DNA from 3 places in the Aliivibrio sp. S2TY2 genome. Region 2 is predicted to be linked to each of the others. Evidence: riboswitches for the same ligand, from Rfam matches in the RefSeq annotation. Region 2 holds a riboswitch; each other region holds the start of a gene.

Region 1 (3,281 bases), on a different contig from region 2:
TAACCCTAAATGCGCCGCTAACTGATGCTGCTCTGTGGGGATCGAATCTAAACTTTGTAAAAATAAACGAGTCGCAAAAGGATAATTGAAAAAAACATGTGCGAGTAAAATGCCATTAAGGCCATAGATAGAAAATGGTAAGGAGTAACCAAACCACTGAAATAAATCGGAGATTAAACCGCTATTGCCATAAATAGAGAGTAAGCCAAAAACACCCACTAATGCAGGAAGCACAAGCGTAGTTGCACAAAGCTTAAGTAAAAGGCTTCGTCCTTTAAACTGACGGCGTGATAACGCATATGCAGTAGGAATAGCCAAACTAATGCTTAATAAAGCAGAGAGAAATGCTTGGTATAAGCTGAACTGAGTAATGTAGCGATAATAACGATCAGACCAAATTAAGCTCAAATCCAAACTTGGCGATTCTAAAAATAGAGCGCTTATCGCCCCACCAACAAAGCCAATAATGACAATTGCGATTACATATCCCAATAGAGGAACAGAATTATAAGAAGATTTTTTTTTCATCATTGCCAAAAGAAAGGAGCACATCTGTACTCCTTATATCAAATTAAAATGTTAGAGCGTGTTGCCACTCTCGGATCCATGATTTACGTTGTTGCGAGATCTCTTGAGAATTAAATGATAAGGCTTTACTAGGCACCGTCAGACTATCGAAACCTTGAGGTAATGCAACATCAGTCACAGGATACATCCAGTTTCCAGTTGGCATTGCTGATTGGAATTTATCACTTAAAATAAACGCTAAGAACTCATCCGCCAGTGCATTATTTTTAGTATTTTTTACTTTAGCCGCTACTTCAACTTGAGTGTAGTGCCCTTCTGAAAAATCAGCCGCTGTAAACTTGTCATCTTTTTCTGCAATCAAGTGATACGCTGGAGATGTGGTATAAGAGAGAACTAAATCAGACTCCCCCTCTAAGAACATGCTGTAGGCTTCAGACCACCCTTTTGTAACAGTAACGGTTTTTTTCGCTAGCTGCTTCCACGCTTGTGGTGCTTCATCTCCATAAACCGATTTCATCCAAAGTAATAAACCTTGGCCCGGTGTTGATGTTCTAGGATCTTGATAAATCACTTTTAGATCATCACGCTGCTCGACTAACTCTTTTAAGCTTTTAGGCGGATTTGCTACTTTTTCTTTATTATAAACAAACGCAAAGTAACCAAAATCATAAGGAACGAACGTAGTGTCATTCCAACCTCCCGGTAAAGTCACTGAATCTGTATTTACTTGATGCTGAGCTAATAACCCTGTTGCTTTCGCTTCTGCCATTAAGTTGTTATCTAACCCTAAGACGATATCTGCTTTGGCATTTTTCCCTTCTAATCGAAGACGATTTAAAATAGACACTCCGTCATCAAGTGCAACCAAGTTTAAATCACAGCCACATTGCGCTTCAAAAGCCGCTTCAACCGTTGGGCCCGGGCCCCAATCAGCCGCAAAAGAGTCATAGGTATAAACAGTTAACGTTTTGGTTTCTGCTGCTGAAACAGCAAAAGAAGTTGCCGTAGCCATCGCTAAGACACTTGGTAATAATTTAAGAGGAGAGGAAATAGAAAGAGTGTTCATTGTGTGCGCTTACATCCTTTTGAGCGGCACAGAATTAAGGTGATATTCTCTAAGAGGATGTCATCTCAATCCCTACGCCAGCATTATCTGAGTCAGGTAGTACGGGTTTAAGTAAGCATTATCCAACCCTTACTAATCTCAGCGAATACCAACTTAAATAAGCCGATATCTATTGCTCCCCGATGAGAAGCGATATTGTATGTGTGAATCAAGCAATGAGCCAGAGGTTTTCTCTAAGCATATTGATTATATCAACGGTGATCGTATCCCCAACGTGGAACTAATCCTTGTTCAACCCCAAGGTGGTCCAAAATTCTCGCCACCATAAAATCAACTAAGTCTTCTATTGATTGAGGCTGATGATAAAAACCTGGGGCTGCCGGCATGATCGTCGCACCCATTTGAGATAGCTTTAACATATTCTCTAGGTGTAATGTAGAAAATGGCGTTTCGCGAACAACTAGAATTAACTGCCCTCGCTCTTTTAACACCACATCCGCAGCACGCTCTATTAAGTTATCTGAAATACCATGAGCAATTGATGCCACACTCCCTGCCGAGCATGGACACACTATCATTTGTTTTGGTGCGGCAGAACCTGAAGCCACTGGTGAGAACCAATCCTCTTTGCCACAAACGGTTAAGTTATCTGCATTACAACCTAAGTGTTCAACTAACGCTGCTTTCATTGCATCAGGGCCGCTTGGGAGCTTCAAACTATGTTCTGTCGCCATCACAACACGAGCCGCTGACGATATTAAAAAATAAACGTGATAATCTGCCGCTAATAAACATTCAAGCAAGCGTAGACCATAGGGCGCACCAGATGCGCCTGTCATTGCTAAAGTAATCGCTCTCTTTTCAGATTTCATTGTTAGTTTAACTTCTCAAGTAATTTTCCGTGAATGCCTTCAAAACCACCGTTACTCATTACCAATATTTGATCGCCCGGCTGTGCTTCGGCCACAATCATATCAACAAAAATATCGATGTTATTATGGGTATAAGCAGGTTGAGCGCATTGTTGTGCAACCTCATCAACAGACCAAGAAATATTGTCTGGTTGGAAAAGATAAACCGCATCAGCCGCATGTAAAGAGGCCGCTAATGTATCTTTGTGTACACCGAGTTTCATGGTACTTGAACGTGGTTCTAATACCGCGATAATCTTCTTATCACCCACTTTATTACGTAGGCCACCTAGCGTTAGATCAATCGCTGTTGGGTGATGAGCAAAATCATCATAAACCGTCACCCCATTAACCTCACCTTTAAACTCTAGACGACGTTTAGTATTAATAAACTTACCTAACGCTTCACAGGCTAAATCAGGAGTAACACCAACATGGCGAGCAGAAGCGATAACCATCAATGCATTACTCACATTATGATCACCGACTAAATCCCAATTAACTTGTCCAACTTTCTCGCCTTCAAAATAAACGTCAAATACACTGCCATCTTTTTCTAGCTTTATTGCCTTCCACTGACCATCTTCGCCTGTAAATTCAAGCTCACTCCAGCATCCCAGCTCTAATACTTGCTCAAGTGGTTTATCTTGTTTTGGTGCAAAAATACGGCCTGTACTTGGAACCGTTCGAATTAAGTGATGAAATTGGCGCTGAATAGCAGCAAGATCATCAAAGATATCCGCATGATCAAACTCTAGATTATTCAATACAAGCGT
Region 2 (3,281 bases):
CCATTCAGGCGACAACGGCCGGTATGATTGAAGATAATGGTGAGTTATGTGCTGCAATTTCTGGGATTAACAGTGAACAAAAACCATTAATGATGTTCCCGGGAGAGGTGCCAAAACGCATCCCGAGTAAAGCCTACTGGGAAACAGAGCCATTTAACTTTATGAGCTTTCAACCGTTGCACAATGAGAATGACAAACCGCTGCAACACATCCGAATGGATAAGGCGATGCAATTCTTGTTAGGGGATAAATTAGTATGAGTGAGTTAAAAAAACAGCGTATCTTTCAAGCCTCGTCTCAAGAGTTAGAGCAAGATATCGAAACCCTTGATAACCTTCAAACTCAAAAGCTATTTGAAGAGAATGTTAAATTTGTTCCTCAAGCTATCGAAGAAGAGGAATTGGATGGTGTGGATATTGAAACGCCATTAATCAAAAAGAAAACCCATTGGAGTATTAAAACATTAATTGGTGGTTTCCTTGGTTTAACGGTATGGCAAAGTGTTGATCATGTGATTACTGCCATTCAATCGGCTGATTTCTTATCGCTGGGCTGGGCTGGGTTAATTAGTCTGGCGGCTGTTATGGGAGTGACAGCGATTGGTCGTGAATTATGGATATTACATAAGCTTAAAAACCGAGCAGAAGTTCAACAGCAAGTGACTGAATTAGTCGAAGGTAATGGTATTGGGCAAGCCAAATCGTTTTGTGAAGATTTAGCGAACAAGGGCTCAACAGCAAAAACAGCTGAGTATACTCGTTGGCAAAACAGCATTGAATCTCATCACAATAACGCTGAAGTATTTGAAATGTATGACAGCATGGTGGTAGCTGAGCAAGATAAACGCGCAAGAGCTTTAATCAGTAGACACGCAGGTGAGTCAGCATTAATGGTGGCATTAAGCCCATTAGCTGTCGTTGATATGTTACTGGTTGCATGGCGTAACATTCGATTAATCGAGCAAGTTTCTCAAGTGTACGGAGTAGAGCTTGGTTACTGGGGACGTTTACGTTTGTTTAAAATGGTTTTGCAAAACATGGCTTTTGCCGGGGCAACAGAAATGGCGACCGATGTTGGTGTGGATATGTTATCAACGGGGTTGGCAGGCAAGCTCTCTACTCGTGCAGCACAAGGATTGGGGATTGGTTTATTAACGGCTCGTTTTGGATTAAGAACCATGAGTTTAATGCGTCCATTACCGTGGCAAATCGGTGAAGCTCCAAAGCTCTCGGATATGCGTAAAACTATCGTTAGTCAATTAGCGTCTAAATTGGGTTCTCAGCATAAAAATTAACCCATACAGATAACATTATTATAAAAATCATATTATCTCAAAATTAATTAGTGATAGTATGACCTCATTAGTCGGGGAGCCAATAGGCTGAGATCGCAATAGCGAACCCGTTGAACCTGATTCAGTTAGTACTGACGTAGGGAACTAATGGTCCTCTTGACTCGATCGCCTCTGATCCGTTTCTTTAGGTGAGATCTTGCGTACCAACGTAGAGATATTCTCATTCGACTGTTTTTCCTGAGCGTTAGTTAGGGAAAATAATTATGTCTACATTCGTTACTACAGCACCTTTGGCATCACCTGTTTTAAATAAGTTATCTACTATTACTCCTATTGTATTAACTATTGCAGGGTCTGATAGTGGTGGTGGCGCAGGGATCCAAGCTGATATTAAAGCCATCTCAGCAACTGGAGGCTATGCGTGCTCTGTTATTACCGCATTAACGGCTCAAAACACCCAAGGCGTTACGGGCATTTATTCAATCAGCAGTGAATTTGTAGAACAGCAGCTTGATGCCGTTTTCTCTGATCTAAATGTGATTGCCGTTAAAGTCGGAATGTTAAGTGATTCTGATGTTATTCATTCTGTCGCAAAAAAAATCAAACAATATTCTCCTCAATACGTGGTGGTTGATCCTGTAATGGTAGCCACCAGTGGCGATTTGCTACTTCAGGCATCTGCTATTGATAGCCTTAAATCTGAACTTCTTCCTCTTGCTGATGTGATCACACCAAATCTTCCTGAAGCTTCGGCATTAATTGGGGTTAAAGTTCCTAAAAATGAAGGTGAAATGACAGCCATCATTGATGAACTTCGTCAATTAGGTGCAAAATCAGTGTTACTAAAAGGAGGGCATTTAGAGGAAAGTACCAATAGTACGGATTTATTTATTGGTGCCGATTCCGTTGAGCGTTTGTCGACGGCACGTATTAATACTCATAATACACACGGGACAGGTTGCACTCTATCTTCAGCTATTGCATCTTATTTAGCTCAAGGTTATACGCTGGATGCTGCGGTTAGGCTAGGTAAGCAATATATCACCCAAGCAATTGTTCATGCAGATGAGTTAACTATTGGGAAAGGGTATGGACCAGTTAATCATTTCTTTGATAGAAATAAAGCAATTTAAATTATATAAATTCAATAGGTTGTCTGCTGTTGTACGAGGTGCTGTTGGCGGTTTTTCTTCTGTTGGGCTTTCATCTCATACATACGTTTATCTGAGTTTATAAGTGCTTCTTCTAGTCCTTCTCTTGTTGTTGATTCTATGCCATACGCAAAGGAAATTTGTTCATTCTCTAGCTGTTTACAAACACTGTTAATAAACGGCATTGAGCGATCTTTATGAGTGATGACAACAAATTCATCTCCTCCAACTCGAAGAGCCATTTCTTGCTTAATGCATGAGTTTCTCAGCACCTGAGCAAATCGAATAATCATTAGATCTCCTACTTGATGCCCTTTTAAATCATTAACTTTTTTCAAGTCATTTAGATCAAAATAAATAAGATCAAATGCATCTAATTCGATTTCAGAGAGTTTTCTTCTGTTATATAAATTAGTCAGTTCATCTTTCATGTTTTGTTTAGCCAATCTTTTCATCATATGAGTAATGCCAATAGCGATGAGTAGAAAAGCAATAAATAGAGAACCGTCGTCCAATAAAGTATCGATGATTTCGAACTTATCAGCGTGATATTCTATTTGAGGGAATTCTGTTAGTAGGTCATAAGCTTTATTAAATAGTAAAAGTGCGCCACCAGCAGTCAGAAAAGCATAAGGTGTTAAAAACTGGTAGGCCGTTAGATAGATATAGACTAATAAAATAAGTGTTAAACCTTCAAACCAAAGATCAGAAGCTGACTCAAAACCGATAACGTCATAGAGAAATGCGCAGAGAGCAAGAAGCGAAGAAAGAATAGCAACCGCAATTCGTGGCGTTGTTTTGTTCTGCATTATATTCATCCAGAGTTAATGGGACGT
Region 3 (3,281 bases), on a different contig from region 2:
GAAACACCCCTTACTATCTCGTTATTCAGCTTCTACCGCTGGATGATAAAGTTCAGAACCTGACGCTTTAAACTCTTCTGATTTCTGACGCATTCCCTCTAGAGGATCATCAATCATGTTGATCTCAATCGCTTGGTCTAATGCGACTTGATCGATATCTTTAGCGTACTCACGAACCTCTTGTGAGATTTTCATTGAACAGAATTTAGGCCCACACATTGAACAGAAATGAGCGACTTTGCCCGACTCTTGCGGTAAGGTTTCATCGTGATATTCACGTGCAGTGATAGGATCTAGTGATAGATTAAACTGGTCTTCCCAGCGGAATTCAAAACGAGCTTTTGATAATGCGTTATCACGAATTTGTGCCCCCGGATGGCCTTTGGCTAAGTCACCTGCATGAGCGGCTAACTTATAAGTTATTAATCCCGTTTTAACATCGTCTTTGTTTGGTAATCCTAAATGTTCTTTTGGCGTTACATAACACAACATGGCACAGCCATACCAACCAATCATGGCAGCACCAATACCTGAAGTAATGTGATCATACCCAGGTGCAATATCTGTCGTTAATGGACCTAATGTATAGAATGGTGCTTCATGACAATGTTTAAGTTGCTCGTCCATGTTCTCTTTAATCATGTGCATAGGAACATGGCCGGGGCCTTCGATAATGACTTGAACATCGTAATCCCACGCAACTTTAGTTAACTCGCCTAACGTTCTTAATTCAGCAAATTGCGCTTCGTCATTAGCGTCAGCAATAGAGCCCGGACGCAATCCATCACCCAAGGATAAGGCTACATCGTATTTAGCACAGATTTCACAGATCTCACGGAAATGGGTATATAGGAAACTTTCTTGGTGATGAGCCAAACACCACTTCGCAATGATTGAGCCACCGCGCGAAACAATCCCGGTTACGCGTTTTGCTGTCATTGGTACATAACGAAGCAGTAAACCTGCGTGAATGGTAAAGTAATCGACGCCCTGTTCTGCCTGCTCGATTAAGGTATCTCGCATCACTTCCCAATTAAGATTTTCGGCTACACCGTTTACTTTTTCTAGCGCTTGGTACATAGGAACCGTGCCAATTGGGACAGGGCTATTACGTAGAATCCACTCACGGGTTTCATGAATATTTCGGCCCGTAGATAAATCCATAACCGTATCACCGCCCCAACGCGTTGACCAAACTAGCTTCTCCACTTCTTCTTCAATCGATGAGCTCACTGACGAGTTACCAATATTGGCGTTAACTTTTATTAAGAAATTACGGCCGATAATCATTGGTTCTGCTTCTGGATGGTTTATGTTTGATGGGATAATTGCGCGCCCTTCAGCAACCTCTTTACGCACAAATTCAGGTGTGATTTCTTTTGGTAAGTTAGCTCCAAAACTATGTCCAGGGTGTTGATGGTTTAACTGCTCATCAGCGAATTTCTGGCGACCCATATTTTCACGGATAGCTATATATTCCATTTCAGGTGTGATTATTCCCTGACGCGCATAATGCAGTTGAGTAACACATTGACCTTGTTTAGCGCGACGAATCGTTGGGAGGTTTCCATAACGAAGTTCATCAAGGGTTTCATCCGCTAAACGCTCTTGCGAATAAACGGAACTAACGCCATCAAGCAACTCGGTATCATTTCGCTCTTCAATCCAACGCTCACGAAGTTTTGGTAATCCTTGGTATACATCGATATCGTAGCTTGGATCGGTATACACACCCGAAGTGTCATAAACTTGAATCGGCTCATTAGGCTCAAGAATTGGCGTTTCTTTAGTTCCACCAACTAAGCTATCTGCCAGTGAAATTTCACGCATAGGTACGCGGATATCAGGGCGAGATCCTTCAATATAAACTTTTTTTGAGTTTGGGTATGGTTGAACCGATAAAGATTCAATATTAGTTTTAGCATCTAAACGTGCTTGTTTGCGACTTGACGACATAGCAAAATTCCTTGATAAAAATAGAATAATTGCTTGTCGGATTTGAGTTGTAGAAAGAGGTTCTTAGTATGAGATACAACGAGAGTAAGCCTGCGTATTTATATGCGATGAATTAAACAAATAAACTAAAGCTAAAATTCAGCTGCGATTTATCATTAAATAATTCGATTAGTGGCTAACATACTAAGATAAAAATTATCTCTTGTTCCCTTCGCAGGTATTAGCCTGATCAGGTTCTACGGATCCCGCAATGCGGTCTCAGCTCGTACTTTAAAAAGCACTAAGCACTCCGACAAGTTTCTTTCAGATCTTTGAATCAAAATCTGAACGTCTTCGGAGTATAAAGAAAGTATGCAAGAAATGAAATGGAAGAGAAAAAAGTTATCAAGTGGTTGGCTGAGTTTGTGAGTGAACGCATATTGAGCTTTGTATGTAACAATTCATATTGAACCTTGTGTGCTTCGTAGCAAAAAACCACCTTTGTCATCCGCAGCTCTTACACCACCAAATACAATGTTCTTTTTTGTGGAGAAGCACATTAGGTTCTAAACACACCATCATTACATATTAAACCTTGTGTGCTTCGCAGCAAAAAACCACCTTTGTCATCCGTAGATCTTACATCTACAAATACAGTGTTCTTTTTTGTGGAGAAGCACATTAGGTTCTAATCTAGATAAACCACCATGTTTCACGTGAAACTATTTGTCCTTTTTAGTTAGCTTATTCGCTAAATGTTTTAACCATGAAGAATTATATTCACGATATGACCCAATTTTATTAGAGCCATCATGATCACGTCCATGCACTAATGTTTTAGACACCGCAACGCGTTGTGAAGAATAAATACCCGTATGGCCACTAAAGTAATACGCGGTATAACACGCTAAGGCAAAGTAAGGTAAGTAATCCGCACCAAACAACTCAACCCCCATTATCGTACACGCTAATGGCGTATTGGTTGCCGCAGCAAATACGGCTAAGAAACCTAATGCTGCAAACAAATCAACTGGAGCACCCAAAACCCAAGCAAGGAAATTACCCAAAGTCGCACCAACAAAGAACAGAGGTGTTACCTCACCACCTTTATACCCTGCCGCTAATGTGATCGCCGTTAAGAGTAGTTTTAAAATCCAACTATACCACTCAGCACCACCAGCACTGAATGCCGAAGTAATACTCACTCCACCATCACGACTTGGATAAACACCAATACCAATGTAATCGTAATTACCAATTAACTGCGTAATGGCAATAACCATTAAGCCACCTACAACTACGATTAAATATGGGTTTTTAAGCGTGGCATTAAATAGATCTTTAAA

Evidence for each region. A riboswitch is a leader RNA that binds a small molecule or an ion and turns the genes downstream of it on or off. The one in region 2 is predicted to bind thiamine pyrophosphate.
Region 1: it holds a riboswitch for thiamine pyrophosphate, as region 2 does, so the genes downstream of both, thiB (thiamine ABC transporter substrate binding subunit) here and thiD (bifunctional hydroxymethylpyrimidine kinase/phosphomethylpyrimidine kinase) in region 2, are expected to answer to the same signal.
Region 3: it holds a riboswitch for thiamine pyrophosphate, as region 2 does, so the genes downstream of both, thiC (phosphomethylpyrimidine synthase ThiC) here and thiD (bifunctional hydroxymethylpyrimidine kinase/phosphomethylpyrimidine kinase) in region 2, are expected to answer to the same signal.

What each region holds. Positions count from the first base shown of each region.
Region 1 covers NZ_JARACS010000016.1:16,004-19,284, reverse strand. Annotated here, with positions in the region: gene thiP (thiamine/thiamine pyrophosphate ABC transporter permease ThiP) at 1-552, opposite strand, end outside; gene thiB (thiamine ABC transporter substrate binding subunit) at 572-1,594, opposite strand; TPP riboswitch at 1,647-1,786, opposite strand; gene PVK63_RS17905 (flavin prenyltransferase UbiX) at 1,846-2,466, opposite strand; gene mpl (UDP-N-acetylmuramate:L-alanyl-gamma-D-glutamyl-meso-diaminopimelate ligase) at 2,469-3,281, opposite strand, start outside.
Region 2 covers NZ_JARACS010000005.1:239,079-242,359, forward strand. Annotated here, with positions in the region: gene PVK63_RS10685 (YcjX family protein) at 1-260, shown strand, start outside; gene PVK63_RS10690 (YcjF family protein) at 257-1,294, shown strand; TPP riboswitch at 1,357-1,454, shown strand; gene thiD (bifunctional hydroxymethylpyrimidine kinase/phosphomethylpyrimidine kinase) at 1,558-2,427, shown strand; gene PVK63_RS10700 (GGDEF domain-containing protein) at 2,439-3,254, opposite strand.
Region 3 covers NZ_JARACS010000004.1:77,152-80,432, reverse strand. Annotated here, with positions in the region: gene thiC (phosphomethylpyrimidine synthase ThiC) at 22-1,956, opposite strand; TPP riboswitch at 2,146-2,258, opposite strand; gene PVK63_RS08530 (voltage-gated chloride channel family protein) at 2,658-3,281, opposite strand, start outside.